Regions from separate parts of the Streptomyces sp. NPDC006435 genome, predicted to be linked through region 2. Evidence: riboswitches for the same ligand, from Rfam matches in the RefSeq annotation. Region 2 holds a riboswitch; each other region holds the start of a gene.

What was found. Region 2 has a riboswitch for cyclic di-AMP ahead of ABZZ04_RS31780 (transglycosylase SLT domain-containing protein). Riboswitches for the same ligand answer to the same signal wherever they lie in the genome.
Positions count from the first base shown of each region.
Region 1: linked by a shared signal. The riboswitch ahead of ABZZ04_RS13245 (NlpC/P60 family protein) and the one ahead of ABZZ04_RS31780 (transglycosylase SLT domain-containing protein) in region 2 are both predicted to bind cyclic di-AMP.
Region 3: linked by a shared signal. The riboswitch ahead of ABZZ04_RS06425 (transglycosylase family protein) and the one ahead of ABZZ04_RS31780 (transglycosylase SLT domain-containing protein) in region 2 are both predicted to bind cyclic di-AMP.
Region 4: linked by a shared signal. The riboswitch ahead of ABZZ04_RS17280 (M23 family metallopeptidase) and the one ahead of ABZZ04_RS31780 (transglycosylase SLT domain-containing protein) in region 2 are both predicted to bind cyclic di-AMP.

Region 1 is NZ_JBEXPY010000010.1:22,312-29,598, reverse strand. It holds gene ABZZ04_RS13255 (M23 family metallopeptidase) at 1-134, shown strand, start outside; gene pcrA (DNA helicase PcrA) at 229-2,709, opposite strand; cyclic di-AMP (ydaO/yuaA leader) riboswitch at 2,976-3,145, shown strand; gene ABZZ04_RS13245 (NlpC/P60 family protein) at 3,144-4,307, shown strand; gene ABZZ04_RS13240 (hypothetical protein) at 4,471-4,824, opposite strand; gene ABZZ04_RS13235 (NlpC/P60 family protein) at 5,182-6,246, shown strand; gene ABZZ04_RS13230 (GNAT family N-acetyltransferase) at 6,369-7,133, shown strand; gene ABZZ04_RS13225 (response regulator transcription factor) at 7,207-7,287, opposite strand, start outside.
Region 2 is NZ_JBEXPY010000045.1:6,219-13,505, forward strand. It holds gene ABZZ04_RS31755 (heavy metal translocating P-type ATPase) at 1-395, shown strand, start outside; gene ABZZ04_RS31760 (DinB family protein) at 486-1,037, shown strand; gene ABZZ04_RS31765 (APC family permease) at 1,144-2,400, opposite strand; gene ABZZ04_RS31770 (hypothetical protein) at 2,583-3,014, shown strand; gene ABZZ04_RS31775 (DUF305 domain-containing protein) at 3,115-3,786, shown strand; cyclic di-AMP (ydaO/yuaA leader) riboswitch at 4,175-4,361, shown strand; gene ABZZ04_RS31780 (transglycosylase SLT domain-containing protein) at 4,366-4,854, shown strand; gene ABZZ04_RS31785 (FAD-dependent monooxygenase) at 4,867-6,024, opposite strand; gene ABZZ04_RS31790 (TetR family transcriptional regulator C-terminal domain-containing protein) at 6,133-6,723, shown strand; gene ABZZ04_RS31795 (hypothetical protein) at 6,835-7,137, opposite strand.
Region 3 is NZ_JBEXPY010000004.1:89,817-97,103, reverse strand. It holds gene ABZZ04_RS06445 (SurA N-terminal domain-containing protein) at 1-127, shown strand, start outside; gene ABZZ04_RS06440 (nucleoside triphosphate pyrophosphohydrolase) at 215-1,189, shown strand; gene ABZZ04_RS06435 (cytochrome P450) at 1,200-2,585, shown strand; gene ABZZ04_RS06430 (transglycosylase family protein) at 2,691-3,710, shown strand; cyclic di-AMP (ydaO/yuaA leader) riboswitch at 4,022-4,193, shown strand; gene ABZZ04_RS06425 (transglycosylase family protein) at 4,197-4,967, shown strand; gene eno (phosphopyruvate hydratase) at 5,325-6,611, shown strand; gene ABZZ04_RS06415 (septum formation initiator family protein) at 6,765-7,244, shown strand.
Region 4 is NZ_JBEXPY010000015.1:85,846-93,132, reverse strand. It holds gene ABZZ04_RS17285 (pitrilysin family protein) at 1-1,189, shown strand, start outside; cyclic di-AMP (ydaO/yuaA leader) riboswitch at 1,425-1,589, shown strand; gene ABZZ04_RS17280 (M23 family metallopeptidase) at 1,603-2,424, shown strand; gene ABZZ04_RS17275 (GntR family transcriptional regulator) at 2,651-3,376, shown strand; gene ABZZ04_RS17270 (HPr family phosphocarrier protein) at 3,598-3,879, opposite strand; gene ABZZ04_RS17265 (GNAT family N-acetyltransferase) at 4,052-6,937, shown strand; gene ABZZ04_RS17260 (DUF5998 family protein) at 7,077-7,287, shown strand, end outside.

The sequences.
Region 1 (7,287 bases), on a different contig from region 2:
GTGACGTCATCGCCTACTCCGGCGACTCCGGGAACTCGACCGGCCCGCACCTGCACTTCGAGGTGCGTCCCGGCGGCGGCGCGGCGATCGACCCGCTGCCCTGGCTCCGCAGCCACGGCGTCGACCCGACCTGAGCCCGGAGCCCGCGGCCCGGGACATGGACACGAAATGGTTCTGCCCGCCACACCGTCGGTGTGGCGGGCAGAACCATTTCGTGCGGGTCCGGTGCTACAGCTTCTCGACCGGCGCGTACCGCAGCAGCAGCTTCTTCGGCCGGTCGTCCCCGAAGTCGACCGTGGCCTTCGCCTGGTCGCCGAAGCCCTCGACCGCCGTCACCGTGCCGAGGCCGAACTGGTCGTGCGTGACCCGGTCCCCGACGGCCAGCGTGACCGTCGGCTTGCTGTCCGAGGCCCGCCGCGTGGCGAAGCCCGAGGGGCCGGAGCGCGCGCGGGAGGAGGACAGCGACGAGGTGATCCCCGTCGTCGGCCCGGCCGGAGCCGCCATCGGCCCGGTCCGCTTCCACTCCAGGTGCTGGTCCGGGATCTCCTCCAGGAACCTCGACGGCGGGTTGTACGAGGGCTGCCCCCACGCGCTGCGCATCGCCGCCCGGGTCAGGTAGAGCCGCTCGCGGGCCCGGGTGATGCCGACGTAGGCGAGCCGCCGCTCCTCCTCCAGCTCCTTCGTCTGGCCCAGCGCCCGCATGTGCGGGAAGACGCCGTCCTCCAGGCCGGTCAGGAAGACCACCGGGAATTCGAGGCCCTTCGCGGTGTGCAGCGTCATGAGCGTGATGACGCCGGAGCCGTCCTCGTCCTCGTCGGGGATCTGGTCGGAGTCGGCGACGAGGGCCACCTTCTCCAGGAACTCGGCGAGCGTGCCCGTACCGGTGGCGACCGCGGGGGTGCCGTCCTCCGCGCCCTCCCCGGCCGCCGCCGCGCGCTCCTGCTCGAATTCGAGGGCCACCGAGGCGAGTTCCTGGAGGTTCTCGATCCGGGTCTCGTCCTGCGGGTCGGTGGACGCCTGGAGTTCGGCCAGGTAGCCCGTGCGTTCCAGGACGGCCTCCAGGACCACCGCGGGGCCCGCGCCGGACTCGACGATCGTGCGCAGCTCCTCCATCAGCGTGTTGAACCGCTTGACGGCGTTGGCCGACCGGGCCGCCATGCCGTACGCCTCGTCGACCCGGCGCAGCGCCTGCGGGAAGGTGATCCGCTCCCGCAGGGACAGGGCGTCGATCATCGCCTCGGCGCGGTCGCCGATGCCGCGCTTGGGCACGTTGAGGATGCGGCGCAGCGGGACGGTGTCCTCCGGATTGGCGAGGACGCGCAGGTAGGCCAGGATGTCCCGGACCTCCTTGCGCTCGTAGAAGCGCACGCCGCCGACGACCTTGTAGGGCAGGCCGACGCGGATGAAGATCTCCTCGAAGACACGGGACTGGGCGTTCGTGCGGTAGAAGATCGCGACGTCACCGGCTTTGGCGTCGCCCGCGTCGGTGAGCCGGTCGATCTCGTCCGCGACGAACTGCGCCTCGTCGTGCTCGGTGTCGGCGACGTAGCCGGTGATCCGGGCACCCGTACCGGCGTTCGTCCACAGGTTCTTGGGACGGCGGCTCTCGTTGCGTTCGATGACCGCGTTGGCGGCGGACAGGATCGTCTGCGTGGAGCGGTAGTTCTGCTCCAGGAGGATCGTGGTCGCGTCCGGGTAGTCCTCCTCGAACTGGAGGATGTTGCGGATGGTCGCGCCGCGGAAGGCGTAGATCGACTGGTCGGCGTCGCCCACGACGCACAGCTCGGCCGGGGCGTCGTTCTCGCCCGTCGGCCCGACCAGTTCCCGCACGAGGGTGTACTGGGCGTGGTTGGTGTCCTGGTACTCGTCGACCAGGACGTGCCGGAAGCGGCGGCGGTAGTGCTCGGCGACGTCGGGGAACGCCTGGAGCAGGTGGACCGTCGTCATGATGATGTCGTCGAAGTCCAGCGCGTTGGCCTCGCGCAGCCGGGACTGGTACATCGTGTACGCCTGGGCGAGCGTCTTCTCGAAACCGTCGGCTGCCTGGCCGGCGAAGGTCTCCTCGTCGATCAGCTCGTTCTTCAGGTTGGAGACCTTGGCCGTGAACGACTTCGGCGGGAAGCGCTTCGGGTCCAGGTCGAGATCGCGGCAGACCAGCGCCATCAGCCGCTTGGAGTCGGCCGCGTCGTAGATCGAGAACGACGAGGTGAAGCCGAGCTTCTTCGACTCGCGGCGCAGGATGCGCACGCACGCGCTGTGGAAAGTCATGACCCACATGGCGTTGGCGCGCGGTCCGACGAGCTGCTCGACGCGCTCCTTCATCTCGCCCGCGGCCTTGTTGGTGAAGGTGATCGCCAGGATCTGGCCGGGGTGCACCCCGCGCTCGGCCAGGAGGTGGGCGATCCGGTGGGTCAGCACCCGGGTCTTCCCGGAGCCGGCCCCGGCGACGATGAGCAGCGGGGAGCCCGCGTGCACGACGGCGGCGCGCTGCTCGGTGTTCAGCCCGTCGAGGAGCGCCGCGGGGTCGATGACGGGGCGGGGGGCACCGTCGCGGTAGTACGCGTCCCTGGGCTGCGGCGGCCCGTCGAACACGTCCCCGAAGAGCCCCTCCGGCACCTCTTCGGGTGCGGCGTCCTCGGGGGGCGGCGGGGGCTCTTCCTCCGAGTGCTGGAGGCCGGCCAGGAAACTGTCGTCAAAGAGGCTGCTCATCGCTTGTCGAGTCTAAGCCGCCGCACAGACACCCGGCGGGCCCTTGCCCAACCGCCCCCCGGCACCCGCACGCCGGACACACACCGGACACGCACCGGGAGCGGGTGCGCACACCGCGTGAGGGGTTCCGGCCCCCGGCCGCCCCCGCCACCCAGGTCACGAAAATGTATCGGGCATATCGAACATCGACCTTCCCAGCGGCACACCGGTTGGCTAGCGTGCACGACCGGGCCGCCCGTACCCCCTTTGCGGCGAACCACGCCGAGCGGGCGCCCGCGCCGAATCCGGACTGCCCTCGCGGGCGTTCGGAGCCGGGGACCCAACAGGCAGCACCGGGGTGAATCGGTCCTCATCCCCCACTGAACGGACCGTAGGGCAACCTTCCGTTCCGCCCGAACCCGACAGCTAACCCGGCAGGCGGTCCACGGAAGGAGATGCCCGACTTGGCATCGCACCGCAAACCGCGCCCCCGGACGTTCAGCAACGCACCGGCCGTCGGGCTCACCACGGCGGCGCTGGCGTCCGTGACCCTGCTCTCCACGCAGAGCGCCACGGCCGCGCCCGACCCGAAGCCCGGCATCGAGGACGTCCAGAAGAAGGTCGACGACCTCTACCGGCAGGCGGGCACCGCGACCCAGAAGTACAACCTGGCCAAGGAGGCCTCCACCGCCCAGCGCGCCAAGGTCCGGGCCCTGCTGGACGACGTGGCCGAGCGCGCCGACGAGCTCAACGAAGCGCGCCGGACGCTCGGCGCCTACGCCGCCGCGCAGTACCGCAACGGCTCCATCGCGCCGACCGCCACCTTCTTCCTGGCCGACGACCCGCAGGCGTACTTCGACCAGAGCCGGCTGATGGACCGGATGACCAGCCGGCAGCAGAAGGCGGTCACCGACTTCCAGGCCCAGCAGGCCAGGGCGGCGAAGAAGCGCTCCGAGGCGGTACGGAGCCTGGAGACCCTGACGACGACCCAGGCCACGCTGCGCACCAGCAAGCAGGACGTCCAGAAGAAGCTGGGCGAGGCGCGCACGCTGCTGTCGAAGCTGACCGCCGAGGAGAAGGCGCGGCTCGCGGCGCTGGAGCGGGAGAAGGAGGCGGAGGCCGGGCGCAAGGCCGAGGAGCTGGCGAAGCAGCAGGCCGCCGCCAAGGCAGAGGCGGACCGCAAGGCCGAGGAGGCCGCGAAGGAGGCGGGTTCCGGCAGCGGTACGGGTACAGGTACGGGCACCGGGACCGGCTCGGACAGCGACGCCACCAGCAGGACGGACAAGGTGCTCGCCTTCGCCAGGGCCCAGATAGGCAAGCCGTACGTCTGGGGCGCGACCGGCCCGGACTCGTACGACTGCTCCGGGCTCACCCAGGCGGCGTGGAAGGCGGCGGGCGTCGACCTCCCGCGCACCACCTGGGACCAGGTGAAGGTCGGCACCCGGGTCGCCACGGCGGACCTGCGGCCGGGCGACCTCGTCTTCTTCTACGACGACATCAGCCACGTCGGCATCTACAAGGGCGACGGGATGATGATCCACGCGCCGAAGCCCGGGGCCGACGTGCGCGAGGAGTCGATCTACTACATGCCGATCTACGGCAGCGTGCGCCCGGCGTAGCGGCCGTACCGCCCGGCCTCCGGCCGCCGGACGGGCTCGCCGCTCCGAGCCCGTCCGGCACACCGGGGCCCCCGCCCAGTGCGGCGGGGCAGCGACCGGGCCCGGGGCCGTGCGAACTCAGGGCCCCCGGGCGGGCCCGGGGCCGGGCAGGTTCAGGGCCGGCTCAGGTCCAGAGCGTGGCGATGAAGATGTTGGCGAGCGTCAGGCCGCCGACCGCCGCGAAGGCACCCTTGTCGACCGTCTCCTCGTCCCGCTTGACGTAGACGAGCGCGAGGATGGCGACCAGGATCAGCGTCTTGACCCCGATCTTGATGTTGTTCACGTGGCCGCCGTCGGCCTCGTTCAGCCCGACCAGCGCGACGCCGGTGACCAGCATGGTCAGCGCACCGTGCAGCATCGCCGGCACGAACCGGGCCGTGCCCGCGCCCATCGCCTTCATCTGGGTCAGGAAACCACCCAGCAGCGAGGCGATGCCGATGATGTGCAGGGCGACGAAGACATGAATGAGTACGTCCATGAGGCCGCAGCCTAGCCCCGCCCATATCACCACCCTGCAGGCAGGTGCGACTTCCCGGCTGCTTCACTCGTGTCTGTACCCAATGCCTCACTCTGGTGCATTTTTCTCGATCACTCGACGACATCGCCGCGCCAAATTAAGACAATAAGCGTCATTACGACTCCTGCCCGTGCCCCGGGTCTAGCGTCCCTGACGAGGTGACCGGCTCCATCGCCGCTCCGTCCGCGGACGGCGCACCGGTCGCCCCGCCGGGCGGTCCGGCGGCGGGCCGCTCCCCCGTGGCGCCCCGTCGCCGGTCCGTCGGTGGGCCCGTCGGTAGTCCCCGACGGGCAGTCATCAGGAAGGACGCACGCCCTCGTGGCAGCGCATCGAAAACCCAAGCAGCGCCCGTTCTCCGGCTCTGCTGCCCGCACCGCGGCCGGTCTCGCCCTCACCGGCGCCGCCACCGCCGTCGTGCTGCCGGGATCGGCCCACGCCGACCCCGACCTCACCCCCGCCCAGGTCAAGGCCGAGGTGAACCGGCTGTACCACGACGCGGAGGTCGCCACCGAGAAGTACAACGGCGCGAAGGAGAAGGCGACCGCCGCGACCAAGGAACTGAACGCCCTGCGCGACGAGGCCGCCCGCCGCACCGAGCGCCTCAACACCGCGCGCGACGAGCTGGGCTCGTACGCCGCCGCGCAGTACCGCGCCGGCGGCATCAGCCCGTCCGTGCAGTTGGCGCTCTCCTCCGACCCCGACCAGTACCTGGAGCGCGCGGCGTTCGTGGACCGGGTCGGCGACCGCCGGGCCGCCGCGATCGACCGGGTCCGCAAGCAGGTCGCCCGGATCGCCGAGGTGCGCTCGCGGGCCGACGGGAAGCTGACCGTGCTGGCCGCCCGACAGGCCGAGCTGAAGAAGCAGCGGGCCACGATCAGGGCCAAGCTGGCCGACGCGCAGCGGCTCCTCGCCCGGCTGACCCCGCCCGAGCGCGCCGCGTACGAGGAGTCGTCCGGCCACGGCGGGTCCGGCGGTACGGACACCGCCGCCCGGGCCGACCGCGCCACCGCGCGCGGCCCCGTCCGGGCCCCGAACGCCCGCGCCGCCGCGGCCGTCGCGTTCGCCTACGGGGCGATCGGCAAGCCGTACGTCTGGGGCTCGACCGGCCCCTCCTCGTTCGACTGCTCCGGGCTCACCCAGGCCGCCTGGCGCTCCGCCGGGGTCTCCCTCCCCCGGACCACGTACACCCAGATCAACGCCGGACAGCGCGTCCCGCGCTCCCAACTCGCCCCGGGCGACCTGGTGTTCTTCTACTCCGGGATCAGCCACGTCGGGCTGTACATCGGCAACGGGCAGATGATCCACGCGCCGCGCACCGGATCGACGGTCCGGATCGCGCCGATCGACCAAATGCCCTTCGCCGGGGCGACGCGCGTGGCATAGGCTCCCGATTCCGATCCGGAGCGGGCGCCGTCAAGCGACCGCGCCCGGGTCGGACCGTCACCGGGTCGGCCCGCCGCCGGGAGCGACCCGCCACCGACCAACCGGCCCGAGGACACCCACACATGCCCATGGACGTCGATGTCCAGACCCATGCCCGCACCCTCGCCCTGCGCTCCCCCGACCATCTCCGGGTCGGGCCGTTCACCGTGCGGTACAACCCCGACTGGTCCATCAAGTACGCCAATTACGCCATACCCGACCAGGACGCCGAACCGACGCCCGGCGAACTCGACGCCCTGATCACGGCGTTCCGCGAGCACGACCGGCTGCCGCGGCTGGAGTTCCTGACCGGCTGGGCGCCCGCGGTCGAACCCGCGCTGCTCGCCGCCGGGTTCACCGTCGAGAACCGGGCCCCGATCATGGCCTGCGCCCCCGGCGACCTGCGCTCCCCGAAGCCGGTGGAGGCCCTCGCGATCGCCGAACCGGCCACCGACGCGGAGTTCGCCGCCGCCGCGCTCGTCCAGCACCACGGGTACGGCGGGACGGGCGAGCCCGAGGACGGCACGGAACGGTGGCTGCGCACGGCGGTCGAGGGCGGCGGGGTCGCGGCCCTCGCCACCGTCGACGGCACGCCGGCGGGCGCGGGCGGCTGCTCGGTCCCCGTCGACGGCCTCACCGAACTGGCCGGACTCGCCGTCGCCGAGGACTTCCGGCGCCGGGGCATCGGCGCCGCGCTCTCCGCCCACCTCACCGCGACCGCCTTCGAACGCGGCTGCCGGGTGGTCTGGCTGGAGCCGGGCGACGCCGACGTGGAGCGGATCTACGCGGGCATCGGCTACCGCCGGATCGGCGAGAAGCTGAACATCTCGCTCGACCCGGCAGCCTGACGAAACTTCCCGGCGAAGCTTCCCGGCCAGGAAGCCTGACCAGGCGGCCTGACGGGGCCTGCGGCCCGGCGGCTCAGACCAGCCGTCGGGCCGTGGCCCACCGGGTCAGCTCGTGCCGGTTCGACAGCTGGAGCTTGCGCAGCACCGCCGAGAC
Region 2 (7,287 bases):
GCCGGAAGGTGCTCGTGATCGGCGACGGGGTCAACGACGCCCCGGCACTGGCCGCGGCCCACACGGGCATCGCCATGGGCCGGGCGGGCTCCGACCTCGCCCTGGAGACCGCCGACGCCGTCGTCGTCCGCGACGAACTCGCCGCCGTACCCACCGCCGTGGCGCTCTCGCGCCGCTGCCGCAGCCTCGTGGTGCAGAACCTCGTGATCGCGGGCGCGTTCATCACCGGACTCGTCGTCTGGGACCTGGTGGGCACGCTGCCGCTCCCGCTGGGCGTCGCCGGGCACGAGGGCTCCACGGTCCTGGTCGGCCTCAACGGCCTGCGCCTGTTGCGCGACGCCGCCTGGACCCGTGAGGCGGACCGCCTCCGCGGGAACGGCGACACCGCGGCCTGATCCGTCGTCAACCGCCCGGACCGCCGGGTGCCTCCGGGCCGGGGCACCCGGCGCACCGGACTGTCGGTGCGGGGCCGTACCCTGCCCGCCATGAGTGATCACAACGAGCCGGTCTTCCCGGAACCCCCGCTCGCGGGCGACGAGGCCGCCACCCTCGTCGGTTCGCTGGAACGCCAGCGGGCCACCCTGGCATGGAAGTGCGGAGGACTGGACGAGGCCGGACTGAACGCCACCCTCGGCACGTCCGCGGTCACCCTGGGCGGACTGCTCAAGCACATGGCCCACGTCGAGGACACGCACTTCTCCCGGCTGCTGCTCGCACGGAAACCGGGAGCCCCGTGGGACACCGTGGACTGGGAGAAGCAACCGGACTGGGACTGGACATCGGCCGCCGAGGACACCCCCGAGGAACTGCTGACGCTCTGGCAGGACGCCGTGGCCCGCTCCCGCGCCCTGGTCGCCGGGGCACTGGCCGAAGGCGATCCGGGAAGCCTGGGCCGGTACACCACGCCCGGCGGCGAATCGCCCAGCGTGCGACGGGTCCTGATCGACATGATCGAGGAGTACGCCCGGCACGTCGGCCACGCCGACCTCATCCGGGAGTCGGTGGACGGACTGGTCGGGGAGGACCCGCCGCGCTGACGACCGGGCCCGCCCGTCACTCGGGCCGTCGCGAACGGCCCGGCGGGCGCGCCCCGGATCGTGTCCGACGAATCCCGCCCGCCCTGCGGGCGGACGGCGTCATTGGTCAGACACGACCCAGGACCCTGCGCACGCCGTACGCCACGGCCCCGGCCGCCAGCACCGCGGCACCGGAGACGACCGACGCCGACGGCAGCGCGAAGGCGAGCAGCAGACAGCCCGCCAGACCGATGACGGGCACGGCGCGGGGCGGCCGGCCCTCGTCGGGGCCGAGCGTCCAGGCGGAGGCGTTGGCGACGGCGTAGTACACGAGGACGCCGAAGGACGAGAAGCCGATCGCCCCCCGGACGTCCGCGGTGGCGGCGACGACGGCGACCACGGCGCCCACGACGAGCTCCGCCCGGTGGGGGACCCCGAAACGCGGGTGCACCGCGGCCAGGGCGTGCGGCAGATGACGGTCACGGGCCATGGCCAGGACGGTGCGTGAGACACCCAGGACGAGCGCGAGCAGCGAGCCGAGCGCGGCGACGGCCGCACCGGCCCGGACCACGGGCACGAGACCGGGCACCCCCGCCGCACGCGCGGCCTCGGCCAGCGGCGCCGGGGAATGGGCGAGCCGGTCGGGGCCCAGGACGGCGAGCAGGGTGACGGCGACGGCGGCGTAGACGAACAGGGCGATGCCCAGTGCGAGGGGGATCGCCCGGGGAATGGTGCGCCGCGGATCGCGGACCTCCTCCCCGAGCGTGGCGATCCGCGCGTAGCCCGCGAACGCGAAGAACAGCAGGCCGGCCGCCTGGAGCACACCCCCGACCGTGGCGTCCGCACCGACGGCCAGGCGCCCGGCGTCCGCGGTGCCGCCGCCGAGCCCAACGGCGACCACCGCCGCGAGAACGGCGAGGACGAAGGCGACGACCACCCGGGTCAGCCGGGCGGACCTGTGCACGCCGACGCAGTTGAGGGCGGTCAGCGCCACCACCGCGGCGACGGCCACCAGGTGCTCCCGGCCGGGCCACACGTAGGAGCCGACGACCAGTGACATCGCCGCGCAGGAAGCCGTCTTGCCGATGACGAAGCCCCAGCCGGCGAGGTGGCCCCAGAAGTCGCCGAGGCGCTCCCTCCCGTACACGTAGGTGCCGCCGGACTCCGGGTGGCGGGCGGCCAGCCGCGCGGAGGACGTCGCGTTGCAGTAGGCCACCACCGCAGCCAGGCCCAGGCCGATCAGCAGGCCCGAACCCGCCGCGCCCGCGGCGGGCGCCGGCGCGACGAAGACACCCGCCCCGATCATCGATCCCAGGCCGATCACCACGGCGTCGAACACGCCCAGACGGCGTCTCAACCCGCCTGTTCCCGCCGATGCGTTCATCGCTCCACTTCCTGCCGGCCGCCCCGTGCGGGAGGTCCGCGGACGGCGGGGGCGCCCGATCCGGGGGCACGGTAGCCGAGCAAGGTGTCCGGCAGGGGGTGCGGTGGGACGGACAAACCCGGTGGGGGTATCGTCGGGGCTCGTACCGCAGGACCCGTACGACCGAGGAGTTCGAGGCAGCCGTGGATCGCGGAACGACGCGCGCACCGGGAGTGTCCCGGCTGCTCGTGCTGTGCGCCGTCCTGTGCGGACTGTTCCTCATGCACGGTGCCCCGGTCGGCGCGGCCGGGGGCTGCCACGACGCGATGACGACGGCCCCGGAGCCGTCCGGGCCGCTGCCCGCCGCGCCCATGGAGATGGCCGGCCACGCCGCCGCGCAGCACGGGGAGGTTCCCGTCCGGGCGGCCGAGGGCCTGCCCTCGGCGAGTGGCGAGTCGTGCGTGTTCACCCAGGCCCGTGACCGGGTGCTGCCGCTGCTCCTCGCGCTGGGCCTGGTGGTCCTGGCGGCCCGGGGTGTTGCCGGGCGCCGGGCGGCCGTGCGCGGGCCGGAGCGACGGGGGCCGCCGTTCGGCGGCAGGGACCTGCTGCTCCAGGTGTGCGTCGCGCGGACGTGACGGGGCCGCCGGTTCCGGCCCGCCGCGGCCGGACCGGTCGGACGACCCCAACCGTTCCGCGTGCCACCGACGTGGCGCGTACACCTGGAAAGAACCCAGCATGCGCGTTTCCCTGCCCACCGCTGTCCGCCGCCGTCGCGCACTCGCGACCGCCGGTACCGTCGCCGCCCTCGCCCTGGCGCTCACGGCGTGCGGCTCCTCCGACGACACGAAGTCCAACGGCTCGTCCATGCCCGGCATGAACCACGGCTCCGGCAGCGCCTCCGCACCGGCCGCCGGGGGCGGTGCGTTCAACGACGCGGACGTGAAGTTCGCGCAGGAGATGATCCCGCACCACCAGCAGGCCATCGAGATGGCGAAGCTGGCCGACGGCCGCGCCGCCGACGCCGAGATCAAGAAGCTGGCCACCGCGATCGAGCAGGCCCAGGACCCCGAGATCAACACGATGAAGGGCTGGCTGAAGTCGTGGGGCAAGCCGCTGCCGGAAGCCCCGATGGGTGACATGCCCGGAATGGATCACGGCTCGGACGGTGCGGGAATGCCCGGGATGATGTCCGACAAGGACATGGGCGACCTGAAGGCCGCCAAGGGCAAGGACTTCGACAAGAAGTTCGCCCAGCTCATGATCGCCCACCACCAGGGCGCGGTCACCATGGCCGAGGACGAGCAGAAGAAGGGCGACAACGCCGAGGCGAAGAAGCTCGCCGAGGCCGTCGTGACGGCCCAGACCGCCGAGATCGAGCAGATGAACAAGATCCTCGGAAGGCTCTGATCCCGACATGAGTGCGGGCCTGCCCGGCGGGCCCGCACTCCCCGGATTCCTCATCCGGGGAATCCGGGCGAGGAATCCAGGCGAGGGGCACGTGATCCCGCGGGCGTTCTGCTCTATTTCACCCGCCGGACCACAAGAGGGCATCTGCACCTTTTGCCCTTATTCGATGGCATTTGAAATGCGCCTTTTGTGACCACGTGGCGCGCATCACGCCCGATGCCCGTGATGTCATCCCGGGTGGGCCGGTTCCCTTTTCCTGCAAGGGAATGCTGTCGCCCGATGTGAAGTGCGTTACTGAATTATCGGCAATTCGATCTTGTGAATGAATTGCGTGCGGAATTCGGGGTCTTGTTCCTTTCGGTGTTTCTCGCCTACGGTCACCGTCAATCCGGACGGAACGCCGAATCCTGCCGCTGTCCGGCAATCCGACTCACTCGTGCACGGCAGGAACGGGGGACCCAGGCAAGCTGCCGATCCGGTATCCGGAACGGCTCGGGGTGAAGCCGCATTCGTGTGCGGCCGGGCATCTCCAGCCCGAACCCGACAGCTCACCTCGTAGGCGACGGAGAGGAATTCACCATGCTCGCAAAGGGTGCGTACCGTCGTCGCAGGCCCGTCCCGCCGGTCCGGGGTCTCATCGCCGTGGGCACGGGCGTGGCCGCCCTCGTGCTCCCGCTGGCCGTCGCCGGAACGGCGTCGGCGACACCGGCGCAGTCCGCCGTCGTCGCCGCACAGCCCGTGGCGTACACGAACGATCTGGACGGCTGGATCAAGGAGTCGCTGGCCATCATGGCCCAGCACGGCATTCCCGGCAGCTACGAGGGCATCCACCGCAACATCATGCGCGAGTCCTCCGGCAACCCCCGGGCCATCAACAACTGGGACTCCAACGCCGCCGCCGGCACGCCCTCCAAGGGGCTTCTCCAGGTCATCGACCCCACGTTCCGCGCCTACCACGTGCCCGGTACGTCGATGGACAGCTACGACCCGGTCGCCAACATCACGGCGGCGTGCAACTACGCCGCCGCCAGGTACGGGTCCATCGACAACGTCAACGGGGCCTACTGACACACCGCGTGGTCAGTCCGGTCGCGGGGGCGCCCAGTCGGCGTGCCGCAGTACGGCGCGGACGGTGACCCGCGACGGCGCCAGCCGCAGCGCCGCGTCGCGCAGCGCGATCGCTGCGGGATGCGACAGCTGCTGCCCCATCCGGCCCGCCCGACGAGCCGCCCTCGCGACCGACTGGCTGCGGGGGCGGCGCTCGGCGTCGTAGCGGCGGAGCGCCGACTCGACGGAGGGCCCGGCGCGGAGCGCGGCGGCCAGCGACACCGCGTCCTCCAAAGCCTGGCAGGCGCCCTGGCCGAGGTTCGGGGTCATCGCGTGGGCGGCGTCGCCGAGGAGGGCGACCCGCCCGACCGCGTAGGAGGGCAGCGGGGTGACCAGCTCGTTGACGTCGTGGTGCAGCACGGCGCCGGGCCGGGTCGCCGCCAGCAGGGCCGGAATGGGGTCGTGCCAGTCGCCGAACCGGCGGCGGACCTCGGCGAGCGGGTCCGGATGACGCACCCCGGCGGGTGAGTTGAACACCGCGTGCCACTCGGCCCGGCCGTCCGCGAACACGATGTGACCGAACTCGGCCCCCCGGCCCCAGGTCAGCTCGAAGTCGGTGTTCAGCTCCACCGGTGACTCCGTGATGGCGCGCAGCACCGTCGAACCGCTGTGGACCGGGCCGGGGTGCTCGGGGAAGAGCTGCGCGCGCAACCGGCTGTTCACTCCGTCGGCGGCCACGACCAGCTCCGCTTCGAGAACGGTGCCGCTCGCGGCGAGCCGTATCCGGGAGGCGTCGGAGCGGTCGACGGAGGTCACCTCGGCCCCGGTGACCAGGGACCCGGCGGGCAGCGCCGCGCGCAGCAGCCGGTGCAGCACGGCCCGGGGGATGCCCACGATCGGGGTGCCCAGTTCGCGCTCCAGGGCCGCCCCGTCCATGCGCGCCAGCAGGCGTCCGTCCGGGGTCCGGGTGCCGCCGGTGTACTGGGGGCGGGCGGCCGCGCGCACCTCGGCCCCGACACCGAGGGCGTCCAGCGCGCGGATGCCGTTCGCGTGCAGGGAGATGCCCGCGCCCGCGTCGTCCGGTCCGGCGCCGCGCTCGACGATGGTCGTCTCCCAGCCGGCGCGGCGCAGCCCGATCGCGGCGGCCAGTCCGCCGATGCCCCCGCCGACCACCACCGCGCTGCCGCCCATGCAGGCCCCTCCTTCGTCCCGTACCGTCACGTCCCCGGTCTTCTACAGCTGTAGAAGGAGGGTACTACCCCGTTTCTACAGGTGTAGAAACGGGTGTAGAAAGAGGGGATGAGTACCGATCGACGCACCGTTCTCGCCGACGCGGCCATCGAGGTGCTGGCCGACGAGGGGATGCGCGGACTGACCCACCGGGCCGTGGACCGGGCGGCAGGTCTGCCCCCGGGCACCACCTCGGCCTACTTCCGCACCCGCCGGGCCCTGCTCACCGGGCTCGTCCGGCGGCTCGTCGAACGGGACCAGGCGGAGCTGCGGGAGGCGGGGGAGCGGGCCCCGGTGCCGCGGACCCCCGGCGAACTCGCGGACGGGCTCGCCGCGTTCGTCGCGGAACGGCTCACCGGTGAGGGGCGTCGGCGGTCGCTCGCCCGCTATGCGTGCGTGGTCGAGAGCGTGTGCCATCCGGAACTGCGCGAGATCCTCGTACCGCGCCGGAACGCGGCACGGGAGATCGTGCGGGAGTTCCTGGACGCACGGGGTGTGGCGGACGCCGAGGGGCGCACCCTCACCCTGCTGGCCTGCGTGGACGGGCTGGTCTTCGACCGGCTGGTGAACGGTGGCGACGTGCCGGGGGACGAGATCGCGGGCCTGGTCGCCGCGGCGCTGCGGGAGCCCGGAGCGGTCGGTGAATCCCCGGCTTCGTGAAACCGCCGACCCCGTGAGTCCCCGGCTTCGTGAAACCGTCGGCACCGTGCGGCGCGGTCGGGTCGGCGCGTCCGTCCGGGAGTGGTGTGCCCGCGGGCGGCTCCAAAGGCGCTACGCGGCCGGTCCCGGTTCCCTGTTCGGTGACGCGGGGACGGTCGCCGCCCCGCCCTCCCGGACCGCCCGCACCGCCGTCTCGTGCAGGTGTCTGCTGTCCTCCTCCGAACAGCACGGCACGGGGCTTCCCGACATGGTGAACCAGTCGATCGCGCCGGTGTACTGCACGGTGATCTGGGCCGTGTCGTCCGCCCAGGTGGTATGCACGGTCAGGTCCCCGGACAGGACGCCGATCTCGTCCGTGAGCACGCCGCCGTGCCCGGAGAACACACTGCGAGTCGTCCATGACGCCCAAGCCATGACTCAAGGCTGGCACCAAGACGGCCGATGCGCGACCCGCGACCGCCGGGCCCCTCGTTCCCGGCCCGCCCCACCGGGCCTTCCGGCATGCGGATACGGGCGAAACATTCCTCCCGGGACGGCTGCGGTTCCCGTACCCGCCGATCCCCG
Region 3 (7,287 bases), on a different contig from region 2:
GGCGCTGCGGGTCGACGTCAACCCGCGCTACGGCACCTGGGACGACAAGCAGACCCAGCTCGCCGGCTACAAGGCCCCGTGGATCAGCCAGGTCACCAAGCCCGAGGGCGTGGCGGCCGGGGCCTGACGGCCCGGGACCGACGGTCGGGGGCCAGTGGTCGGGGGCAGGCGGCCACCGGCCCGGTCATCGGCCCGATCGGAGTAGATTCGAACGGTGAACGCTGAAGATCCCGGCCGTATCGTCCTGCTCACCGCCAGCCACCGCGTCGCGCCCGGACTGCTGTCCTGGCCCGCCTGGCAGGCGCTGCACGCCGCCGACCGGGTGCTCTGCGCGGAGCGGGAGCACCCGCAGCTGCCGTACCTGCGCGAGGCGGGTGTCGCCGTCGAGCACGCCGAGCCCGCCGCGCAGGAGCTCGTCGACGCCTGCGCGGGCGGCCGGAGCGTCGTAGTCCTCGCGGGCGGCGAGGGCTCCGGGCCGCTGACCGACGGGCTCGCCCGGCTCGCGGGTTCGGGCCGGGTGCGGATGCCGGACCTGGAGCTGCTGCCCGGCTCGTACGACCTGCCGGGCGCCCGGTTCCTCGACCTGGTCCAGATCATGGACCGGATCCGGATCGAGTGCCCCTGGACCTCGCGCAAGACCCATGAGGGCCTCGCCAAGTACGCCATCGAGGAGGCGTACGAGCTGGTGGAGGCGATCGAGGACGGCGACCGCGACGAACTGCGCGAGGAGCTGGGGGACGTCCTGCTCCAGGTGGTCTTCCACGCGCGGATCGCCGAGGAAGGCCGCCCGGGGGACGGAGCGGAGCCGTTCTCCGTGGACGACGTGGCCGCGACCCTCGTCGAGAAGCTGATCCACCGCCACCCGCACGTCTTCGGCGACGAGACGGCCGAGACCCCGGAGGACGTGCACGCGCACTGGCTGCGGACCAAGGCCGTCGAGAAGCAGCGCGAGTCGGTCACCGACGGGGTGCCGCTCGGCCAGCCGGGGCTGGCGCTCGCGGCGAAACTGGCCGGCCGGGTCCGTACCGCCGGGCTCGACGTGGCCCCGCCCACCGGCGACGGCATCGGCTACGAACTCCTCGCCCTCGCCGTACGGGCCGAGCGGGACGGCATCGACCCCGAGGCCGCGCTGCGGGCCGCGGGCCGCGCCTACCGGGACGCCATCAGGGCCGCGGAGGGCAACGGATAACGTCGGGGGCGTGAACCACAGCCCCGCCGACCGCCCCACCGATCAGCCCGCGGACCGGCCCGCGGACCGTTTCGCGACCTCGTCCGCCGTCCCGCCCGCCGACGGTTGCCCCGTCGGCGGGTCCGGTGTCCGTCCCGCCGCGCCCGAGCTCTTCACCTGGGAGTTCGCCACCGACCCGTACCCGGCCTACGCCTGGCTGCGCGAGCACAGCCCCGTGCACCGGACCGCGCTGCCCAGCGGCGTCGAGGCCTGGCTCGTCACCCGGTACGCGGACGCCCGGCAGGCGCTCGCCGACACCCGGCTCTCCAAGAACCCCGCGCACCACGCCGAACCGGCGCACGCCAAGGGGAAGACGGGCATCCCCGGGGAGCGCAAGGCGGAGCTGATGACGCATCTGCTGAACATCGACCCGCCCGACCACACCCGGCTGCGCCGCCTCGTCTCCAAGGCGTTCACCCCGCGCCGGGTCGCCGAGTTCGCGCCGCGGGTGCAGGAGCTGACGGACCGCCTCATCGACCGCTTCGCCGAGGAGGGCAAGGCGGACCTCATCCACGACTTCGCCTTCCCGCTCCCCATCTACGCGATCTGCGACCTGCTGGGCGTGCCGCCCGAGGACCAGGACGACTTCCGGGACTGGGCGGGGATGATGATCCGCCACGGCGGCGGCCCGCGCGGCGGGGTGGCCAGATCGGTGAAGAAGATGCGCGGCTACCTCGCCGAGCTGATCCACCGCAAGCGCGAGAACCCGGGGGAGGACCTGATCTCGGGGCTGATCCGGGCCAGCGACCATGGCGAGCACCTCACCGAGAACGAGGCCGCGGCGATGGCCTTCATCCTGCTCTTCGCCGGGTTCGAGACGACGGTCAACCTCATCGGAAACGGCGTCCACTCCCTGCTGCGCGACCCGGAGCAGCGCGCCCTGCTCCAGCACTCCGTCGACACGGACGGGGGCGGGCTGCTGGAGACCGGGATCGAGGAGCTGCTGCGGTACGACGGTCCGGTCGAGCTGGCGACCTGGCGGTTCGCCACCGAGCCGCTGACGCTCGGCGGTCAGGACATCGCGGCCGGGGATCCCGTGCTCGTGGTGCTCGCCGCCGCCGACCGCGACCCGGAACGCTTCACGGACCCCGACACCCTGGACCTCGCGCGGCGTGACAATCAGCACCTCGGGTACGGGCACGGCATCCACTACTGCCTGGGCGCGCCGCTCGCCCGGCTGGAGGGCCGGACCGCGCTCACCACGCTGCTGAGACGCCTTCCCGACCTGCGGCTCGCGGTGGAATCCGGTGATTTGCGGTGGCGTGGCGGGCTCATCATGCGCGGACTGCGCACCCTCCCGGTGGAGTTCACGCCGGAGTCCGGGCGGCCCGGAAGTGACGCCTCGTCAACTCTGTGACTTTTACGTGATCCGCGCTGCATCGACTTGTGACTCCCGTTCGAGTCCAGCTAGGTTCACCGTTCGACCCACCAGTCACACGTCAGCTACACGGAAGGCAACCCCATGGGCTCCGCGAACGGCAAACACCGTCGCCCCCGTCAGGCACCCGCCATCGTCGTCGCCGCGGGCGTGACCGGGTCCGCCATCGCCATCCCGCTGCTCGGCGCGTCCGGTGCGCACGCGGCCGACGCCACGACCTGGGACCGGGTGGCCGAGTGCGAGAGCGGCGGCACATGGAGCGCCGACTTCGGCAACGGCTCCTACGGCGGGCTCCAGCTCTCGCCGGAGACCTGGAAGGCGTACGGCGGCGAGTCGTACGCCGAGCGCGCCGACCTCGCCAGCCGGGCGCAGCAGATTGCCGTGGCCCAGAAGGTCCTGGAGGACCAGGGGCCGCAGGCGTGGCCCAGCTGTGCGGTCATCTCCGGCCTCGCGACGGACGGGACGCTGCCCGGCGTCGACCCGGGGACCGCGCCCTCCGTCGACCCGGGGCAGGACGGCAAGTCCACCGGGAAGCCGTCGAAGACCCCGGCCGACGAGGCCGGCCCGTCGGACGGCGCCACGGGCGACACGGACGGCGCGGGTGCGGTGGACGGCGAGGACGGTTCGTCCGGACCGGGCGGCGCCGACGAGCCGTCGGGGACGGTCACGCCGTCGCCGGATCCCTCGTCCACAACCCCCACGACCCCGCCCGCGGAGGGCTCCGCGGAGGGCTCCACGGAGGACCCTGCCGACACGCCCGGGAAGTCCGTCCCGTCCGGTTCACCTGAATCGTCCAGCGGTCAGGGCGGCAAGCATCGCGGCGCCCCGGCCGTCGAGAACGGCCGCGGGGCCGGCGCCGACGAGGGCCGCGAGTCGGGCCGTCACGCCTCCCGCGGCGGTGACGGCGCGCGCGACACGGATGCCCCGGTCGCCGCCGACCCGTACACCGTCCGCCCCGGTGACAACCTCTGGGCCATCGCCGACGAGCAGAAGGTCCCTGGTGGGTGGGCCGCGCTGTACGAGGCGAACAGGGCCGAGGTCGGCTCCGACCCGGACCTCATCCTTCCCGGCCAGCGGCTCGACCTCGATGTGAGGGCCGAGTGAGAGCCGAGTGAGAGCGGCCTGACAACCGGCTGAAAAAGACCCCGAAACCGGGGCAGTTCAGGGGCCTATGTCCACTTATGCGTAAGTGAGACATGGGTCTCTTTGCGTCAACTGGCGTGTCGCGCGCCGGGAACCCCCGCACATCGGGTCCGACCTGCGGAAACAACAGATCCTCAGATGCAAGTAAGGGCTTATTGTCCGATGTGTCCATCTTTGAATGTGGGGGTTGCGTATGTTTACGGTCGGAACCGCTCGCACCGCGGGCCCCGTCGACCGTCACGCCGAATCCTGCCGTCGGTCGGAGGGAACAGACGCGTAAAGCGCCGTAGGCAGGAGCGGGGGACCCAGGTAGGCGCCGGCCCCGATCGTCGAAGGACGCATCAGGACCGGCTTGGGGTGAAGTCGCGTGCTAGGACGTGCGACCGGGCAACTCACTTGGCCCGAACCCGACAGCTCACCTCGTAGGCGTCGGTGAGGAGAAGTTCCATGCTGTTTTCCAGCAAGGGCAAGCACCGCCGCCCGTCCAAGGCCGTCCGCATCGCCACGCTCGCCGGTGTCACCGGTGCCGCCGTCGCCGCCCCCCTGATGGGTGCGACCAGCGCCTCCGCCGCCTCCGTCGCCACCTGGGACGCCGTCGCCCAGTGCGAGTCCGGTGGCAACTGGTCGATCAACACCGGCAACGGCTACTACGGTGGCCTGCAGTTCTCCCAGTCCAGCTGGGCCGCCGCCGGTGGTCTGCAGTACGCCCCCCGCGCCGACCTGGCCACCAAGGCCCAGCAGATCGCCACCGCCGAGCGCCTCCTCGACTTGCAGGGCCCGGGTGCCTGGGCCTGCGCCGGTGCCGGCGGCCTGACCAACGACGGCGTCGACCCGGGCGTCGACACCGGCTCCTCCGGCTCCACCGAGAAGTCCGGCTCCACCCAGCAGCAGAGCACCCCGGCCGCCCCGAAGCAGCAGTCGCAGCCGACCCGCCAGGCCCAGCCGAAGCAGGAGCGCACCGAGGCCCCCGCCGCCTCCCGCTCCGAGCGCTCCGCCGCCCCGCGGGCCGAGGCCAAGAAGACCGTCACCACCCCGACCGGCAAGAAGGTCAAGAAGGGCGACGGCGAGTACAAGGTCGTCACCGGCGACTCGCTGAGCAAGATCGCCGCCGACCAGGACGTCGAGGGCGGCTGGCAGAAGCTGTTCGAGCTGAACAAGGACATCGTCGAGAACGCCGACCTGATCTACCCGGGTCAGCAGCTGCACCTGACGAAGTAGCCGGGACCCTCTCCTCCCCGGCGGCCCCGGCCCGCGCGACCCTCCGTACGCGCGGGCCGGGGTTTCCGCCTTCCCGCCGCGCGGACGGCCCCGGCCCTCACGGGCGGGCCCCCGCCGCCGGAGTCCTCCTCCCCGTAAGGGGGAGGGGTGCCCGTAAAAGGGGAGGGACTGTTCAACTCCTGTAGTTACCAGCCGGTAAAAATCTGGTCTTTCATCCCGCATTGTCCGCCCCCGGGTCCTTTTTCGTCCCAGGGGACGGGCGGTCGTCGGGCTGATCGGGCCGGGCCGGTTAGGCTCTTGTCGCAAGGCCAAAGCGACCCTGCACAACCAGCGTCATATCCCAGAAGGAGATGCCTCGTGCCGTCCATCGACGTCGTCGTAGCCCGGGAAATCCTCGACTCCCGCGGAAACCCCACGGTCGAGGTCGAGGTCGGCCTCGACGACGGCAGCACGGGCCGTGCTGCCGTCCCGTCCGGCGCCTCCACCGGTGCGTTCGAGGCCATCGAGCTTCGTGACGGTGACCCCAACCGCTACCAGGGCAAGGGCGTCGAGAAGGCCGTCCTCGCCGTGATCGAGCAGATCGGCCCGGAGCTCGTCGGCTACGACGCCACCGAGCAGCGGCTGATCGACCAGGCGATGTTCGACCTGGACGCCACGGAGAACAAGGGCTCGCTCGGCGCCAACGCCATCCTCGGCGTCTCGCTGGCCGTCGCCCACGCCGCGTCCGAGGCCTCGGACCTGCCGCTGTTCCGCTACCTGGGCGGCCCGAACGCGCACCTGCTGCCCGTTCCGATGATGAACATCCTCAACGGCGGTTCGCACGCCGACTCCAACGTGGACATCCAGGAGTTCATGATCGCCCCGATCGGCGCGGAGTCCTTCTCCGAGGCCCTGCGCTGGGGTGCCGAGGTCTACCACACGCTGAAGAAGGTCCTGAAGGCCAAGGGCCTGTCGACCGGCCTCGGTGACGAGGGCGGCTTCGCGCCGAACCTGGACTCGAACCGCGCCGCCCTCGACCTCATCCTGGAAGCCGTCAAGGAAGCCGGCTACGTCCCGGGCAAGGACATCGCGCTCGCGCTCGACGTCGCCGCGTCCGAGTTCTACAAGGACGGCAAGTACGAGTTCGAGGGCAAGTCCCGCTCGGCCGCCGAGATGACCGAGTACTACGAGGAGCTCGTCTCCGCGTACCCGCTGGTCTCCATCGAGGACCCGCTGTACGAGGACGACTGGGCCGGCTGGAAGGTCATCACCGACAAGCTCGGCTCCAAGGTCCAGCTCGTCGGCGACGACCTGTTCGTCACCAACCCGGAGCGCCTGGCCCGCGGCATCGAGGAGGGCTCCGCCAACGCCCTGCTCGTCAAGGTCAACCAGATCGGTTCGCTGACCGAGACCCTGGACGCCGTGGAGCTGGCCCAGCGCAACGGCTTCAAGTGCATGATGTCGCACCGCTCCGGCGAGACCGAGGACGTCACCATCGCCGACCTCGCCGTCGCCACCAACTGCGGTCAGATCAAGACCGGCGCCCCGGCCCGTTCCGAGCGCGTCGCCAAGTACAACCAGCTGCTGCGCATCGAGGAGATCCTCGACGACGCCGCGGTGTACGCGGGCCGCTCGGCGTTCCCCCGGTTCCGTTCCGCCAACTAGTTCCCCGTCCCGCGGACCGGGGCGTGCGCCGGGAACGGCGCCGACCGCCCCGCCGCGAGTACGGGCCATGGCGTCCGTCCGTCCCCGCACTCGGTCCCGTACCGTGTGCGGGGACGGACGTGCGTATCGGGTGCGTATTGGGGAGGCGGAGAAATGGCCGCGAAGGACCGGGACCGGTTCTCCACCGCGACCCGGCTGCGGCTGCTCGGCGAGCAGACCGCCGCCCGCGTCTACCGGTCCCAGAGCCGCCGCCAGGCCCGCCGCTCACGGCTCACCGGCCGGGCGGCGTTCCTCGCCCTCGTCGTCTGCTCCCTGGTGGTCGCGCTCGCGTACCCGATGCGCAGCTACGTCTCGCAGCGGGACGAGATCGCCGAACAGGAGCGACTGGCCGAGGAGGCGCGGACCCGTACCGAGGAGCTGCGCGACGAGAAGGCGCGCCTCCAGGACGACGCGTACATCAGGCAGCTGGCCCGTACGCATCTGCACTACCTTCTTCCCGGGGAGACCGGTTACACGGTGATCGACCCCGACGCGGTCGAGGAGCGCAACGGCAGGGCGGGCGAGTCCGGCCGGCCGTGGCACTCCAACCTCTGGGACGGCATCGACACCGCCGACGGCGCCGACCGCGACTGACCCTCTCCACCCATCTGCAGAACCGCAGTTCGAGCAGCCCGAC
Region 4 (7,287 bases), on a different contig from region 2:
CATGTCGAGGGCGCTCTCCGAGGGCACGGACAAGCACACCGCGGAGGAGTTCGCCGCTGAGCTGGAGCGCTGCGGCGCCACTCTCGACACCCATGCCGACCACCCCGGCGTCCGGGTCTCCCTGGAGGTCCCGGCCTCCCGGCTCGCCAAGGCCCTGTCACTGGTCGCCGAGGCTCTCCGGGCGCCCGCCTTCCCGGACGGCGAGATCGAGCGGCTGGTGCGCAACCGGCTCGACGAGATCCCGCACGAGCAGGCCAACCCGGCCAGGCGCGCGGCCAAGCAGCTCTCCAAGGAACTGTTCCCGGCCACGGCGCGGATGTCGCGCCCGCGCCAGGGCACCGAGGAGACGGTGGAGCGGATCGACTCGGCGGCGGTGCGCGCGTTCTTCGACGCCCACATCAGGCCGTCCGCCGCGACCGCCGTGGTCGTCGGCGACCTCACCGGCATCGACCTGGACGCCCTGCTCGCCGACACGCTCGGCGACTGGTCGGGCGAGCCCGCCGTGCGCCGGACCGCCCCGCCGATCACCGCCGACGACACCGGACGGGTGGTGATCGTCGACCGTCCGGGCGCGGTGCAGACGCAGCTGCTGATCGGCCGGATCGGCGCCGACCGGCACGACAGCGTGTGGCCGGCCCAGACGCTCGGCACGTACTGCCTGGGCGGCACGCTCACCTCCCGGCTGGACCGGGTGCTGCGCGAGGAGAAGGGCTACACCTACGGTGTGCGGGCCTTCGCCCAGGTGCTGCGGTCGTCGGCCCCGGACTCCGAGTCGGGCGCGACCGGTGCCTCGATGATCGCCATCAGCGGTTCCGTGGACACGGAGTCCACCGAGCCGGCGCTCAAGGACCTGTGGACGGTCCTGCGGACCCTGGCGGCGGAGGGCCTGACCGACGAGGAGCGCGAGACGGCCGTGCAGAACCTCGTGGGCGTGGCGCCCCTGAAGTTCGAGACGGCGGCCTCCGTCGCGAGCACCCTCGCCGACCAGGTCGAGCAGCACCTCGCCGACGACTACCAGGCACAGCTGTACGCCAGGCTCGCGGAGACCGGCACGGTCGAGGCGACCGCGGCGGTCGTCAACGCGTTCCCGGAGGACCGGCTGGTCACGATCCTCGTCGGTGACGCGGCGCGGATCGCGGAGCCGGTCCGCACCCTGGGCATCGGAGAGGTCTCGGTGGTCTCCGGCTGACGAGCGGCCCCGCCGGAAGGCGAAAGGCCAGATATTCGCATAACCGGACAAAGGGAGGTTCACGGTGAGAGGGATTTCGCCGTGAACCTCCCTTTTGTTCCCCCTTGTGGGGGAGGTTGCCTGTCTGCCCTGTGGGATGCGCTACAAAACGGCCTGTCCGTTTGGTGAATGAAAGCGACCCCGCTTAGCGTCGGCTCGGCTGTCCGCCACTCGTATGCCGCAACCGCGACGTACCGGGCAGTCATCGCCGAGTCCCCGTACGGCGCGAGCCAGGGGAGCCGGGGACCCATGAAGTCCCTGGGGTGAATCGGACGCCCGAGTCGTGACGGCCGGGGCGTCCGTAGGAGACCTTCCTGCTCCGAACCCGTCAGCTAACCCGGTAGGCGAGAAGGAAGGAAAGGACCAGCCACTTCATGGCGCTCATCCGTGCCACCGGGAAGCACCGTGCCCCGAGCCGTCTGACGCGCGGGAGCGCGAAGGCCGTCGGCGTCGCGACCCTGGCCACCACCGGAGTCATCGGCGGCCTGGCCTCCCCGGCCCTCGCCGCGGGCTCCGACGCCCCCGCCACGAGCGGGGCCGGTCTGAACCAGGTCATCGCCATCGACGCGACCCTCGCCGACCGGATCGACGCCCAGGCCGACGCACAGCAGCACCAGGCCGACGCCGCGGCGAAGGCGAAGGCGGAGGCAAGGAAGAAGGCGGAGGCCGAGAAGAAGGCCGAAGCCAGGAAGAAGGCCGCGGCGAAGGCCAGGGCCGAGGCGAAGCGCGCGGCCGAGGAGCGTGCCGAGGAGGCGCGTGCCGCCCGGTCCGCCGAGCGTGCCCGGCTGGGCGCCTTCCGGCTGCCGGTCGCCGGTTCGTACGTCAGCACCGGCTACAAGTCCAGCGGCTCGCTCTGGTCCTCGGGCAGCCACTCGGGCATCGACTTCCACGCCGCGTCCGGCAGCTCCGTCGTCGCCGTCGGCGCCGGTACGGTCGTCGAGGCCGGGTGGGGCGGCGCGTACGGCAACAACGTCGTGCTCCGGATGACGGACGGGACGTACACGCAGTACGGCCACCTCTCCTCGATCGGCGTCTCCGTCGGCCAGAGCGTCGCCGCGGGCCAGCAGATCGGCCTCTCCGGCTCGACCGGCAACTCCACCGGGCCCCACCTCCACTTCGAGGCCCGCACGACCCCGGAGTACGGCTCCGACGTGAACCCCGTCGCGTACCTGCGCGCCCACGGCGTCGACGTCTGACCCGCACACCCCTCCACGCCCTTCCGATGGCCCCGGCAGTCCGCCGGGGCCATCGGCGCGTCCGCCCGGCGCCCCCGGCGCGGGCACCCGTCCGCCGAACCGCCCCGCGGCCAAAAGATATTCATGAATTTCCGTCCGGCATCGGAAATACGGTCGCATTGCAATAGAGTCACGGGGCAGGTGTCGGCCGGCCGCGGTGTGCGGGGATTGAGGCGGAGGTTCGGACATGCGCATTCCGGCGCATTCGGTATGCACGGCAATTCGTGACGACATCGTCTCGGGCGTCTTCGAGCGGGGCAGCCGGCTCACCGAGGAGTTGCTGGCGCGCCGGTACGGAGTTTCCCGGGTCCCGGTGAGGGAGGCCCTGCGGACCCTGGAGTCGGAGGGCTTCGTGGTCACCCGCCGTCACGCGGGTGCCTGCGTCGCCGAACCCACCGAGCTGGAGGCCGCCGATCTGCTGGAGGTCCGGATGCTGCTGGAGCCGCTGGGTGTCGCACGCGCCGCCCGGCGCCGCACCGAGGCGCACCTCAAGGTGCTGCGCGGCCTGGTCAGGCTCGGCCGGGACCGGGCCGGGCGGGGCGAGGGGGAGGACCTGCGCCCGCTGGACGGCTGGTTCCACGAGACGCTGGTGCAGGCGTCGGGCAGCCCCGGTCTGACCGCCCTGCTCACTCAGCTCCGGTACAAGATCGCCTGGATGTACACGGTCGAGCCGCCCGCCCGGCCGATGGACTCCTGGGCCGAGCGCGGGGCCATCGTGGACGCGGTGGCGCGCCGCGACGCGGACCGGGCCAGGGCGCTGGCCGTCCAGCACGTCGAACGGACCGCGGCCGCGCACCGGCTGCGCCGGTCCGACCGGCCGGGGGACCGCACGGCCCGTCGGCCCGCCGCCCCGCGCACCGGCCGGGTGAGAACCTCGCAACATTCCGTAAACACCACGGGTGCACGGTATTAACAATCACGCCGTATACAAAGGGGTGAAGCGTGATTCCGGGGAAAGTGGGCCCCTTTCCGTGGTAATTTCGTCGGCCCGAATTCACCTGCCTCGATCCCACAGGTCTTGATTCCATGGACCGGGTCCACTCGGGTCGCTCCGCGTGATTTCGGCCGGAGTGAGGAAAGCAAAAGAGCCGCGGCTCCGGTTCAGGGTGCCGCGGCTCTCTCGCAGAAAATGTTTCAGACGGTCTCCGGAAGCTCCTCGAGCCCCTCGGCGACCAGCTTCGCCAGGCGGTCCAGGGCGACCTCGGCGTTGTCGGCCTCGGACGCGAGCACGATCTCCTCGCCCCCCTGTGCGCCGAGGCCGAGCACCGCGAGCATGGAGGCGGCGTTCACCGGGTTGCCGTCGGCCCTGGCGATCGTCACGGGGACGCCGGAAGCCGTGGCGGCACGGACGAAGATGGAAGCGGGGCGGGCGTGCAGGCCCTCGGCCCAACCGACGTTGACGCGGCGCTCAGCCATGGTTCTGCCCTTCATGGATCAACAGTTGTCTAGACCATTCTCTCACGCGGCGCGCGGTGCTCCGACCGGGCCGGAACGTGCCCACGACGCCCGCGACAGCGCCGATCGGCCCCCTCAGCCTGCCCCGGCCCCGAGCCCCACGCGACTGCTGGCGGCGCCGTAGTCTTTGCCCATGCAGCCCGCGCCGGAGCAGAGTCCGCATCACGCCTATCCCGACCACTGGGAAGCCGACGTGGTGCTCCGCGACGGGGGAACCGCACGGATCAGGCCCATCACCACGGATGACGCCGAACGGCTGGTCAGCTTCTACGAGCACGTCTCCGACGAGTCGAAGTACTACCGGTTCTTCGCCCCGTACCCCCGCCTGTCCGACCGGGACGTGCACCGCTTCACCCATCACGACTACGTCGACCGGGTGGGACTCGCCGTCACGGTCGGCGGCGAGTTCATCGCGACCGTCCGCTACGACCGGATCGACGAGCGGGGCAGGCCCGCCTCCGCTCCCGCCGACGAGGCCGAGGTCGCCTTCCTCGTCCAGGACGCGCACCAGGGCCGGGGGGTGGCCTCGGCCCTCCTCGAACACATCGCGGCCGTCGCCCGCGAGCGCGGCATCCGGCGCTTCGCCGCCGAGGTGCTGCCCGCCAACACCAAGATGATCAAGGTGTTCCGGGACGCCGGGTACACCCAGCAGCGCAGCTTCGAGGACGGCTCCGTCCACCTCACCCTGGACCTCGAACCGACCGCCGAGTCCCTCGCCGTCCAGCGCGGCCGCGAGCACCGCGCCGAGGCCCGGTCCGTGCAGCGCCTGCTGGCCCCGGGCTCCGTCGCCGTCATCGGCGTCGGCCGGACCCCCGGCGGGGTCGGCCGCACGGTGCTGCGCAACCTCCTCGGGGCCGGCTTCACCGGTCGCACGTACGCCGTGAACCACGCCTTCGCCGAGGGCCGGGACACGGTCGACGGCGTCCCGGCCCACCGCTCGATCGGCGAGATCGGGGAGCCGGTCGACCTCGCGGTCGTGGCCGTGCCCGCCGACCGGGTCCCCGAAGCCGTCGAGGACTGCGGCGAGCACGGCGTCCAGGGCCTGGTCGTCCTCTCCGCCGGATACGCCGAATGGGGCGCCGAGGGCAGGGAACGGCAGCGGGAACTGGTCCGCCAGGCCCGCTCGTACGGCATGCGGATCATCGGCCCGAACGCCTTCGGCCTCATCAACAACGCCGAAACCGTCCGGCTGAACGCCTCCCTGGCCCCCGAGCCGCCCGCCCCCGGACGCATCGGGCTCTTCACCCAGTCCGGAGCGATCGGCATCGCCCTGCTCTCCGGGCTGTACCGGCGCGGCGCGGGCCTGTCCACCTTCATCTCCGCGGGCAACCGCGCCGACATCTCGGGCAACGACTTCCTGCAGTACTGGTACGAGGACCCGAACACCGACGTCGCCCTGCTGTACCTCGAATCGATCGGCAACCCCCGCAAGTTCACCCGCCTCGCACGGCGCACCGCGGCCGTGAAGCCGGTGGTCGTGGTCAAGGGCGCCCGGCACAGCGGCTCCACCCCACCCGGCCACGCGGTGCCGGTCAGCCGGATTCCGGACGCGACGGTCTCGGCGCTCATGCGGCAGGCGGGCGTGATCCGGGTCGACACCGTGACGGAGATGGTCGACGCAGGGCTCCTCCTCGCCGACCAGCCGCTCCCGGCCGGCCCCCGGGTCGCGATCCTCGGCAACTCGGAGTCGCTCGGGCTCCTCACGTACGACGCCTGCCTCGCGGAGGGGCTGCGCCCGCGCCCACCCCTCGACCTGACCACCGCGGCCACCCCGCAGGACTTCAGGGACGCCCTGAGCCGGGCGCTGGCCGACGAGGGCTGCGACTCGGTGATCGTGACGGCGATCCCATGGGTGGGCGAGGACGGCGAGGCGGAGGCGGGCGACGGGGAGGTGCTCGCCGCCGCGCTGCACACGGCCGCCGCCGCGGGCCCGGCCAAGCCCGTGGCCGTCGTGCACGTGGAGATCGGCGGGCTGGCGGAGGCCCTCTCCGCGGCCACCAGCACCGTCACCCAGCCGGGCACCGGGACCGGGCCCCCCGGCCCCGGCGCGGCGCCCACCACGACACCGGCCGCGGCCCCGGAGCCCGCCGCAGCCCCCGCGGGCCCGGACTGCGGGGACGACTCCGCCCCCGGCACCGGGCCCGGCCGGATCCCCGCCTACCCCGCCGCCGAACGCGCCGTGCGGGCCCTGGCCGAAGCGGTGCGGTACGCGCAGTGGCGGCGACAGGCGGCCCTGCCCGGCAAGGTGCCCGAGTTCCTCGACGACACCATCGACGGGCCGGGCGCGGCCGGCCTCATCGACACCTTCCTCGGCCCCGAGCCCGACCCCCGGGGCAGATCGCTCACGCACGCCGAGGCGGGCGAACTCCTGGGTCGCTACGGCATCACCGTGCGGCCGACGCTCCCCGCGCCCGACCCGGACGCCGCCGTCGCCGCGGCGGCCCGGCTCGGCTACCCCGTGGCGCTCAAGACGACCGCGCCCCATCTGCGCCACCGCGCCGACCTCGGCGGGGTCCGGCTGGACCTCGCCGACGAGGACGCGCTGCGCCGGGCGTACGGCGAGCTGACCGACCTGCTCGGCAAGCCGGTCGAACTCCAGCCCGTCGTCCAGGCCATGGCGCCGCGCGGCGTCGACACCGTGGTACGGGCCACGATCGACCCGGCGGCGGGCGCCGTCCTCTCCTTCGGCCTCGCGGGCGCGCCCTCCGAACTCCTCGGCGACACCGCCCACCGCCTCGTCCCGGCCACCGACCGCGACGCCGCCGAGCTGATCCGGTCCATCCGGGCGGCCCCGGTGCTCTTCGGCTGGCGGGGCGCGGCGCCCGTGGACACCGCGTCGCTGGAGGAGCTGCTGCTGCGGGTCTCCCGGCTCGTCGACGACCACCCCGAGGTGGTCTCCGTCGCCCTGGAACCCGTCGTGGTGGCCACCCAGGGGCTGACCGTGCTCGGCGCGAGCGTCCGCCTCTCGCCGCCCCCGGCCCGCACCGACCTCGGTCCCCGCCGCCTCCCCAACTACTGACCCCCGCGGCGCCCGCCCCGCCCCGGCCACGGGGCGGGGGAGGCCCCGGCCGCGGGAGGGAGGCCCGTACCTGCAGGTTCCGGCCCCGCACCCGGTACAACGTCCCCGGCAGCCATCCGTCCCCCGTAGGATGGTGCCCATGGCTAAGACCGGTACGACGACCCAGGGGCTGCGCGCGGCGATCGAGCGCAGCGGCTACTACCCGGCCCTCGTGGCCGAGGCGGTGGAGGCCGCCGTGGGCGGTGAGCCGGTCGTTTCGTACCTGGTGCACCAGGAGACCACCTTCGACTCCAACGAGGTGCGCCGCCACGTCACGGTCCTGGTCCTGACGGACAACCGTTTCATCGTCA